DNA from 3 places in the Pantoea anthophila genome. Region 3 is predicted to be linked to each of the others. Evidence: riboswitches for the same ligand, from Rfam matches in the RefSeq annotation. Region 3 holds a riboswitch; each other region holds the start of a gene.
The links. Region 3 has a riboswitch for fluoride ahead of OJ965_RS02390 (DHHA2 domain-containing protein). Riboswitches for the same ligand answer to the same signal wherever they lie in the genome.
Positions count from the first base shown of each region.

Region 1: it holds a riboswitch for fluoride, as region 3 does, so the genes downstream of both, OJ965_RS00805 (DHHA2 domain-containing protein) here and OJ965_RS02390 (DHHA2 domain-containing protein) in region 3, are expected to answer to the same signal.
Region 2: it holds a riboswitch for fluoride, as region 3 does, so the genes downstream of both, crcB (fluoride efflux transporter CrcB) here and OJ965_RS02390 (DHHA2 domain-containing protein) in region 3, are expected to answer to the same signal.

Region 1 is NZ_CP110471.1:164,869-168,136, forward strand. Features, by position in the region: gene eno (phosphopyruvate hydratase) at 1-240, opposite strand, end outside; gene OJ965_RS00800 (universal stress protein) at 256-681, opposite strand; gene OJ965_RS00805 (DHHA2 domain-containing protein) at 678-1,586, opposite strand; fluoride riboswitch at 1,665-1,734, opposite strand; gene OJ965_RS00810 (uracil-DNA glycosylase family protein) at 1,784-2,383, opposite strand; gene OJ965_RS00815 (TDT family transporter) at 2,380-3,268, opposite strand, start outside.
Region 2 is NZ_CP110473.1:248,025-251,292, forward strand. Features, by position in the region: gene OJ965_RS03685 (zinc-binding alcohol dehydrogenase family protein) at 1-805, shown strand, start outside; gene OJ965_RS03690 (nucleoside hydrolase) at 823-1,743, opposite strand; fluoride riboswitch at 1,872-1,947, shown strand; gene crcB (fluoride efflux transporter CrcB) at 2,035-2,412, shown strand; gene OJ965_RS03700 (sugar phosphate isomerase/epimerase family protein) at 2,530-3,268, shown strand, end outside.
Region 3 is NZ_CP110472.1:42,006-45,273, reverse strand. Features, by position in the region: gene OJ965_RS02400 (TDT family transporter) at 1-502, shown strand, start outside; gene OJ965_RS02395 (uracil-DNA glycosylase family protein) at 499-1,098, shown strand; fluoride riboswitch at 1,148-1,217, shown strand; gene OJ965_RS02390 (DHHA2 domain-containing protein) at 1,296-2,204, shown strand; gene OJ965_RS02385 (universal stress protein) at 2,201-2,626, shown strand; gene eno (phosphopyruvate hydratase) at 2,642-3,268, shown strand, end outside.

The DNA.
Region 1 (3,268 bases), on a different replicon from region 3:
CACGGCCTGGCAGATTTCCGTATTAACCGCCCTGACGGCATCCAGCACGCCTTTACCGCCAAAACGGTGTGCGTCACCGTCGCGGCGCTCTGCGGCCTCGCGCGAGCCGGTACTGGCCCCGGAAGGCACCGAGGCGCGCGCCATCATCCCGTCCGTAGTCCGGGCTTCAACTTCAACGGTGGGGTTGCCGCGCGAGTCAAGAATTTCACGGGCGGTTACGTTATCCAGTGTAAAGCGCATGGTGTTTCTCCCGGTTCAGTCAGTCAGGTGAGTGATAAGCACATCCACCGTAAGGTGGTTGATGTAGTCCGCCGAGCGGGAGGTGAGCATTCCCATAAAGCGGTTTCGGTGCCCGGCAAGCACGAGGTCCACGCCCAGCTCCGCGATGCACTTCTCCACGTCCTCAACGCGGCGCATGGTCACCAGCTCCCGCGTGTCTACCGTCTCAGGCACGGAGGCCGCCAGCTCACTCATAAACGCTTTGCCTTTCAGCACCTCCTCCGACACGACGTCGTCCATCAGGCTGTCAGACACGTAGTTCATCTCCCGGTAGTCGTCGCTGATGTGCGCCAGGGTGATTTTCATGCCGAGCGGCTGCGCCAGCGCGACCGCCCGTTTCAGCAGAAGAGTGCCGTCGTTTTTATCGTTCACAAGTATCAGTGCGTGGGTGTAGCAGGTCATAATGAACCTCCGTTCTGGTTAAGGCGGGACTCAAGCCACGGCAGAAGCTGCTTTTTGCGGCTGAGCATGCCCGGTACGGAGCAGGAGGCGACGTTAACGCTCTCCCGCCCGGCGAAGTAAAGCGTTGAGAACCCGGTACGAATGTCGGTCAGCATCAGCACCGCCAGGCCAGCTCCCGACTGGTCTGCCAGATACGCCAGTGCTGCGAGCAGGTCGTTCATCACGGGGGCAACCTGTGACGGTGAGCTGACCTCAATCTGGGCTATGCGCACGTCGGTGCCGGCAATGACGAAGGCCTTGAGGTCCCTGTCCAGCAGCTGCTGTGCGCTGAGGCCGCTGACGTCTGTTTTTGCGGTGAGGAGGTCACGGGCGAAGGCTCTGCGGTTTACGCCAGACAGTGCGCCCAGTTCGGTCGCCGAACGGATATCGTCTTCGGTGGTGGTCGGCGAGCGAAGATTCACGGTATCACTCAGGAGTGCGCCCAGCAGAAGCACGGCGAGCGTCGGGGGCAGCATGCGGCGCGCTTCTGCGTCCATCAGCAGCCAGAGCAGCGTGGCGCTGCTGCCAACCGGGCGAATATGTACCTCCGGCGGCAGTTGCGTTATCAGCCCGCCCAGCCGGTGGTGGTCAGTGATGCCCACGACGTTGCTCCGGAGCAGGTCGTCAGGCCCCTGTGCCGGTTCGGTGAAATCGACCAGCCAGACCCGTTCATCCTTTAGCGGAAAAGCGAGCAGCGGCGGCAGCGTGAGGCCGGCGGCGTCAAAGATAAAGCGGGTTTCCCGGTTAGCCTCGCCGAGACGCCATGCGCGGGCATCCATTCCGCGCCCGGTCAGCCAGTGTGCGGTGACGACGGTCGTGCAGATGGCGTCGCTGTCAGGATTAATGTGGCCAAAAACGTGTATCACAGGTCTCTCCCCATAGAGGGAAGTACGCAGGCCGGGAGGAAAGTAAGGACGGCCTGACGCACCTCCTGAAAATCAAGAGTCACATCAGGCGTCATCAGCTCCTGAACGGAGCGGTTGGGAAGGGTGGAACGCCATCACCCTGTACTGTGAGTATAGAGCCGGTTGCAAAACCTGTCAGTATTATTCCGGCGGCGCTCTCAGCCCGCCAGCGCAGTGCGTGCCTCGCGGAGCACCTGGCGGATGTTTTCCGGCACTGCCGGGCTTGTGCAAAGCGACAGCGGGCTGGGGTGAGGCATAGTCAGCACCGTGACGCCGGGGCGAAGGCAGCTGACCGTCCCGCGGGCCTGCGCCGCTACGGCACCGGCCAGCACCACCACGCGCAGCGCGGGCAGATACGCCAGCACGCCCTCAAGCCAGGCGCAGCCGCTGCGGATGTCCGCCGCTGAGGGCCGTTTCTGCGGCCCGTCACTGACCCAGGGCACCGTATTCCACAGCACGCTGTCCCGGCGCGCAATACCGGCCTCCGCCAGAAACCGCCCCAGATTCTGCTGGGCCGGCCCCGGGTTATCTCGCGAAACGAACCGGGGTGACGGGCTGCTGCGCGCCGGCGACTGCAGCAGGACAAGCAGTCCGGCCCCGGTCCCGCCGTCGGCCGGATCAAACCACGGCAGTTCCACGCCGGCCTGACGCTGCCCGCTGACCCAGCGATTCAGCGCGGCTACGTGCGGCGCGGTAATCGCCGCGAGGCGCTCCTCGCGCAGAAAGGGGTCCAGCAGCGACGTGCAGGTTTCACTCACGACTTCCGGTCCAGGCCTGCCAGGCAGGGGGAAACAAAGAGTTTCCCGCTCCATGCCCCGCGCACCGTCTTCACAGCGACAAGCAGCCACATGGCGGCCAGCATGACGACAAGAAGCGCGCCGAAGCCTTTAAAGAACGCCAGGTCAACGAGGGTGGACAGCTTCAGCGTGGCGACGGTGTACACGCCCAGCGGGAAGGTAAAGCCCCACCATCCCAGGTTGAACGGAATGCCTTCACGAAAGTATCGCACGGTTATCAGCGTGGCCAGCAGCATCCACCACAGGCCGCAGCCCCAGAAGAGAATGCCGGCAACGAACCCCACGCCCTGCGCGATGTGAGCGATTTCCGGCATGCCCGCCGCGGCAAACACCCCGGGCGCATCGCCGCCGATGACCAGCATACCGAGCGAACCGGTGCCAATCGGCCCCAGGGCCAGCCAGCTTGAGGCTGCCATGCTTTCGTGCGGCAGCTTGTGCAGGGCCATACGCAGCAGCAGGATGGCAAGGATGCTCAGCGCCACCGGTACGGAGTAAGCCCACAGCACGTAGCTGGTAATAATGATGCCGAGCTGCGCGTGGGTGTCGGCAATGTGCGGCGCCAGCAGGCCGCCGCTGACCGCTGCGACCTCGGCAGCCACAACCGGCAGTAACCAGACGGCCGTCATCTGGTCAATGCTGTGCTGCTGCCGGGTAAACATCATGTAAGGAATACACACGCCGCACAGCAGCGACATCGCCACGTCCAGCCACCACAGGGCGTGCGCCACCGGAATGACGTCTGCGCCCCACCGGGGAAGACCGAACGCCAGCAGGCCGTTGATGATGGTCGCCATGCCCATCGGGATGGTGCCGAAGAACATGGACACGGTTGAATGGCCGAAGATG
Region 2 (3,268 bases), on a different replicon from region 3:
TGAAGGTGTTCAGCCGGGCCAGCGGGTGGCGCTTATGCCCTACATCGCCTGCCTGCACTGCGACGCCTGCCAGAGCGGTAAAACCAACTGCTGTGAGCAGATCTCCGTGATTGGCGTCCATCAGGATGGGGGATTCAGCGACTACTTAAGCGTGCCGGTCAGCACGCTGCTGGCGGTGGATGAAGTGACACCGGAGGCGGCTGCGCTGATTGAGCCGTTTGCCATCAGCGCGCATGCGGTGCGTCGGGCTGGCGTGACCGCCGATGAGCAGGTGCTGGTGGTGGGTGCAGGGCCGATTGGCCTGGGTGTGGCTGCCATTGCCGCTGCCAGCGGTGCGCAGGTGATTGTGGCGGACACCAGCGCATTTCGTCGTCAGCATGTCGCTGACCAGCTTGGCCTGGTGGCGCTGAACCCGGCAGACGCGGCATTCGATGCCGCGTTGCGCGAGCAAGCGGGCGGGCGGCTGCCGCTGAAAGTGATCGACGCCACCGGCAACCCGGCGGCCATGAACAACGCGGTCAGCCTGATACGGCACGGCGGCACGGTCGTCTATGTCGGCCTGCACAAAGGCGATCTGGTGATCCCGGACAGTGAGTTTCACAAAAAAGAGGCCACCCTGCTCGGGAGCCGGAACGCCACCCGCGAAGATTTTGATCGGGTCTGCTCCCTGATGGCCAGCGGTCAGCTGCGCGCCAGCATGATGCTGAATCACTCTCTGGCGTTCTCCACGCTGGATGAAACCTTTGAACCGCAGGTCATCAACAATCGCGAACTGATCAAAGGCGTGATTCATTTCGACCGGTAACGCGGCCAGCCAGCGCGTCAGGGCGCGGTGAGGGTGTTAAAGAAGTGCGCCCGCACCGCGTCAGCATCCACGCCGAGCGCGATGCGCTGGGCGGGCAGACCGGCAAACGGGTCCTGCCGGGAGGCCAGTGCGCTCAGCCTGCGCACCGTCTGACCGCAGGCGATCCCTTCGGTGATCACCCGCAGCGGGCTTTCGGCCAGGGTAAACGCCTCTGGCAGACTCAGCCATGCCACCGCCAGGGTGTCGTGCAGCGCCATGCCGTTAAATCCCTCTTTCGCCAGACTGTAAGCCAGGTAAGGGCGACAGATGGCGCTCAGCACTGGCTGATTCAGCCGCTGAACCTCTTCGCCAGTGATCAGGACCTTGTGGGTAACATCCAGCGGGATCACCACCACGTTCAGCGCCGAGGTGAGCACCTGATCGGCAGCATGCGGATCTTTCCAGATATTAAATTCGCTGAAGGGCGTCACGTTGCCACTGTGTCCCCCGCTGCCGAACGCACCGCCCATGATCACCAGCTCTTTCACCAGCGGAATGATGTCGGGTGCCTGATTAATGGCCGAGGCGATGTTGGTCAGCGGACCGATCGCCACCAGGGTGATCTGATGCGGCTGTGCCCGCACGCTGTCGATAATAAACTGCACCGCGCCGGGGGCCTGATCGCTACAGCTGTTTTCAAACGCATCACCCAGCCCGTCCTGGCCGTGCAGGGTGGCGGGGGCCGACGGGGCCTGCGCCAGCGGTCGCGCGCAGCCGCGATAAACCTCTGCGTCGATCGCCATCTTCTGGCAGAACAGCCGGGCATTTTTCACCGCCTGACCCACCGCCACGTTGCCGAAAACGGTGGTAATGCCCAGCAGATGCTGGGTGCGCGCCGCATAGGCCAGCGCAAAAGCATCATCCACGCTGATATCAGTATCAAAAATCAGGGTTCGCATCGCCTCTCCGTCACCGACTTTCATTCCTCAGCATTACCCCGCCCGCAGCGTGGGCGTCAAGCATTTACGCCAGCCGGGCCGGTTTCCCGGCGCAAGGTTGCCAGCCTGAAACGGGCGTCGTATTATCACCGGCTCAAGGTGATGGCGTGCCACCTTTCCCAACCGCCGGTGGGCTTAACACCGGCTGATGACGCCTGACACTCAATCCTTTCGCGGGAGCTGAGGCGTCAGGCGCAGTTTATCTCTGCCTCTCCTCTCAGCCCGGCGTTAATCTGTAACCAGGAGCAAGTTATGTTGAAACCGTTACTGGCGGTGATGATCGGCGGCTCGGCCGGCTGTGTGCTGCGCTGGCTGTTCGCGATGCGCTTTAATGCGCTCTTTCCCAATCTGCCACCCGGCACGCTGCTGGTGAATCTGATCGGCGGGCTGGTGATTGGCGGTGCGATGGCCTGGTTTGTTCGCCACCCTGACATCGACCCGATCTGGAAACTGCTGATCGTCACCGGCCTGTGCGGCGGACTGACCACCTTCTCCTCCTTCACGGCAGAATTAATGGTGTTGCTACAATCAGGTAAGTATCTCTGGGCGATGGCCAGCGCGCTGGTGCATGTGATCGGTTCACTGCTGATGGCGTTTGCCGGTTTTGCGCTGGTGACGCTGCTGGGCTGAGCCGGTTAACCGGCCCCTGTGCGCCAGAGAAACAGAGGGGTTCAGGTCACGCCCGTCTCTCACCGGGGGCATGACCTGAACATCACCGATTATTCCGGACGATTAAGGAGCCGAGCAATGCGAACCAACCCCACCTTCCTTAACCTGGTGTTGTTAAACGGTGAACCCGGCCAGAAACTCCAGGCGGCGCGTGACGCCGGTTTCGATCAGGTGGAGATCTGGCGCGAGGATGTTGAGGCGTGCGAGGGCGGTGCGGCGGCGCTGGCTGAGATCGCGGCGCGGCAGGGACCCGGCTTTACCAACCTCCAGGTGCTGCGCGATTTCACCGGCGCACCCATGGCACTGCGCGCACAGAAGCGCGAAGAGCTGCGTCAGTTTATTCAGATCGCCCAGGCGCTGGGCTGCGATACCCTTCAGGCTCCGGCCAGCACCCGGGAAGATTGCTGTGCCGAACTGATCGATGATGACCTGCGCTGGATGGCCTCTGAAGCCGCGCGCTACAACATGCGCATTATGTATGAGCCAATGGCCTGGTGCAGTGTGGATAACACGCTGCCGCTGGCGTGGCAGCGGTTGCAGCGGCTCGACCAGCCGAATATTGGTCTGGTGGTCGACCTGTTCCATATCTGCGCGCGCGGGGGCGACGCCGCCCATCTGGATGGCATTCCGGCCGACCGCATTTATGAGGTGCAGTTGTGTGATATGGCCGCCGTTCCGGCTCAGGACAAACAGAGCCTGATGGCGATGGCGAAGCATCAGCGTCTGCTGCCTGGCGACGGCATTATCGACGTGGATCGCTTTGTCGATAAGCTCAAAAGCGCAGGCTATCAGGGGCCGCTGGGTATTGAAGTCTTCA
Region 3 (3,268 bases):
CCTGCTGCTGCGTATGGCGCTGCACAAGCTACCACACGAAAGCATGGCGGCCTCAAGCTGGCTGGCGCTGGGGCCGATTGGCACCGGTTCGCTCGGTATGCTGGTCATCGGTGGCGATGCGCCCGGGGTGTTTGCCGCGGCAGGCATGCCGGAAATCGGTCACATCGCGCAGGGTATAGGGTTCGTTGCCGGCATTCTCTTCTGGGGCTGCGGCCTGTGGTGGATGCTGCTGGCCACGCTGATAACCGTGCGATACTTCCGTGAAGGCATCCCGTTCAACCTCGGATGGTGGGGCTTTACCTTCCCGCTGGGCGTGTACACCGTGGCCACGCTGAAGCTGTCTACCCTGATTGACCTCGCATTCTTTAAAGGCTTCGGTGCGCTTCTTGTCGTCATGCTGGCGGCCATGTGGCTGCTGGTCGCGGTGAAAACAGTGCGCGGAGCATGGAGCGGTAAACTGTTTGTTTCTCCCTGCCTGGCAGGCCTGGACCGGAAGCCGTGAGTGAAACCTGCGCATCGCTGCTGGACCCGTTTTTACGCGAGGAACGCCTCGCGGCAGTCACCGCGCCGCACGTGGCCGCGCTGAATCACTGGGTCAGCGGGCAGCGTCAGGCCGGCGTGGAACTGCCGTGGTTTGATCCGGCCGACGGCGGGACCGGGGCCGGACTGCTCGTCCTGCTGCAGTCGCCGGCGCGCAGCAGCCCGTCACCCCGGTTCGTGTCGCGTGATAACCCGGGGCCGGCCCAGAAGAATCTGGGGCGGTTTCTGGCGGAAGCCGGTATTGCGCGCCGGGACAGCGTGCTGTGGAATACGGTGCCCTGGGTCAGTAACGGGCCGCAGAAACGGCCCTCAGCGGCGGACATCCGTACCGGCTGCGCCTGGCTTGAGGACATGCTGGCGTATCTGCCCGCGCTGCGCGTGGTGGTGCTGGCCGGTGCCGTAGCGGCGCAGGCACGCGGGACGGTCAGTCAGCTGCGCCCAGGCGTCACGGTGCTGACGATGCCTCATCCCAGTCCGCTCTCGCTCTGCACAAGCCCGGCGGTGCCGGAAAAAATTCGTCGGGTACTGCGCGAAGCACGCGCTGCGCTGGCGGGCTGAGAGCGCAGCCGGAATAATACTGACAGGTTTTGCAACCGGCTCTATACTCAGATCACAGGGTGATGGCGTTCCACCTTTCCCAACCGCTCCGTTCCGGAGCTGATGACGCCTGATGCGACTCTTGATTTTCAGGAGGTGCGTCAGGCCGTCCTTACTTTCTTCCCGGCCTGCGTACTTCCCTTTATGGGGAGAGACCCTTGATACACGTTTTTGGCCACATCAATCCTGACAGCGACGCTATCTGTACGGCCGTCGTCACCGCGCACTGGCTGACCGGGCGCGGCATGGACGCCCGCGCATGGCGTCTCGGCGAGGCTAACCGCGAAACCCGTTTTATCTTTGACGCCGCCGGCCTGACGCTGCCGCCGCTGCTCGCTTTTCCGCTAAAGGATGAACGGGTCTGGCTGGTTGATTTCACCGAGCCGGCGCAGGGGCCTGACGACCTGCTCCGGAGCAACGTCGTGGGCATCACTGACCACCACCGGCTGGGCGGGCTGATAACGCAACTGCCGCCGGAGGTGCATATCCGCCCGGCTGGCAGCAGCGCCACGCTGCTCTGGCTGCTGATGGACGCTGAAGTGCGCCGTACGCTGCCCCCGACGCTCGCCGTGCTTCTGCTGGGCGCACTCCTGAGTGACACCGTGAACCTTCGCTCGCCGACCACCACCGAGGACGATATCCGTTCGGCCACCGAGCTCGGCGTGCTGGCCGGCGTAAACCGCAAAGCCTTCGCTCGTGACCTCCTCACCGCAAAAACAGACGTCAGCGGCCTCAGCGCACAGCAGCTGCTGGACAGGGACCTCAAGGCCTTCGTCATTGCCGGTACCGACGTGCGCATTGCCCAGATTGAGGTCAGCTCACCGACACAGGTTGCCCCCGTGATGGACGACCTGCTCGCAGCCCTGGCGTATCTGGCAGACCAGTCGGGGGCTGGCCTGGCGGTACTGATGCTGACCGACATTCGCGGCGGGTTTTCAACGCTTTACTTCGCCGGGCGGGAGAGCGTTAACGCCGCCTCCTGCTCAATACCGGGCATGCTCAGCCGCAAAAAGCAGCTTCTGTCGTGGCTTGAGTCCCGCCTTAACCAGAACGGGAGTTCATTATGACCTGCTACACCCACGCACTGATACTTGTGAACGATAAAGACGACGGCACCCTCCTGCTGAAACGCGCGGTTGCGCTGGCGCAGCCGCTCGGCATGAAAATCACCCTGGCGCACATCAGCGACGACTACCGGGAGATGAACTACGTGTCCGACAGCCTGATGGACGACGTCGTGTCGGAAGAGGTGCTGAAAGGCAAAGCATTTATGAGTGAGCTGGCGGCCTCTGTGCCTGAGACGGTAGACACGCGGGAGCTGGTGACCATGCGCCGCGTTGAGGACGTGGAGAAGTGCATCGCTGAGCTGGGCGTGGACCTCGTGCTTGCCGGGCACCGAAACCGCTTTATGGGAATGCTCACCTCCCGCTCGGCGGACTACATCAACCACCTTACGGTGGATGTGCTTATCACTCACCTGACTGACTGAACCGGGAGAAACACCATGCGCTTTACACTGGATAACGTGACCGCCCGTGAAATTCTTGACTCGCGCGGCAACCCCACCGTTGAAGTTGAAGCCCGGACCGCGGACGGGATGATGGCGCGCGCCTCGGTGCCTTCCGGGGCCAGTACCGGCTCGCGCGAGGCCGCAGAGCGCCGCGACGGTGACGCACACCGTTTTGGCGGCAAAGGCGTACTGGATGCCGTCAGGGCGGTTGATACGGAAATCTGCCAGGCCGTGCGCGGCAGCGACGTGCGCGAACAGCGTCAGCTGGACAACATTATGCTGGCGCTGGACGGCACGGAGAACAAGAGTCGGCTGGGTGCCAATGCCATTCTGGGCGTGTCGCTGGCGGTGGCCCGGCTGGCGGCACAGGCCTCGCAAGAGCCGCTCTGGCGCTACCTGGGAGGCCTGCAGGCGAACCTGCTGCCCGTGCCGTGCATGAACATCATCAATGGTGGCGTGCACGCCCGCGGTCAGGGCGCGGACTTTCAGGAGTTCATGATAGCGCCACACGGCGCGCCCACGCTGCGCGAGGCCGTGCGCCAGGGCAGCGAGGTCTATCAGGCGCTGCGCCAGATCCTGCTGGACAAAAACCTCTCGGCGGCAGTGGGCGACGAAGGCGGC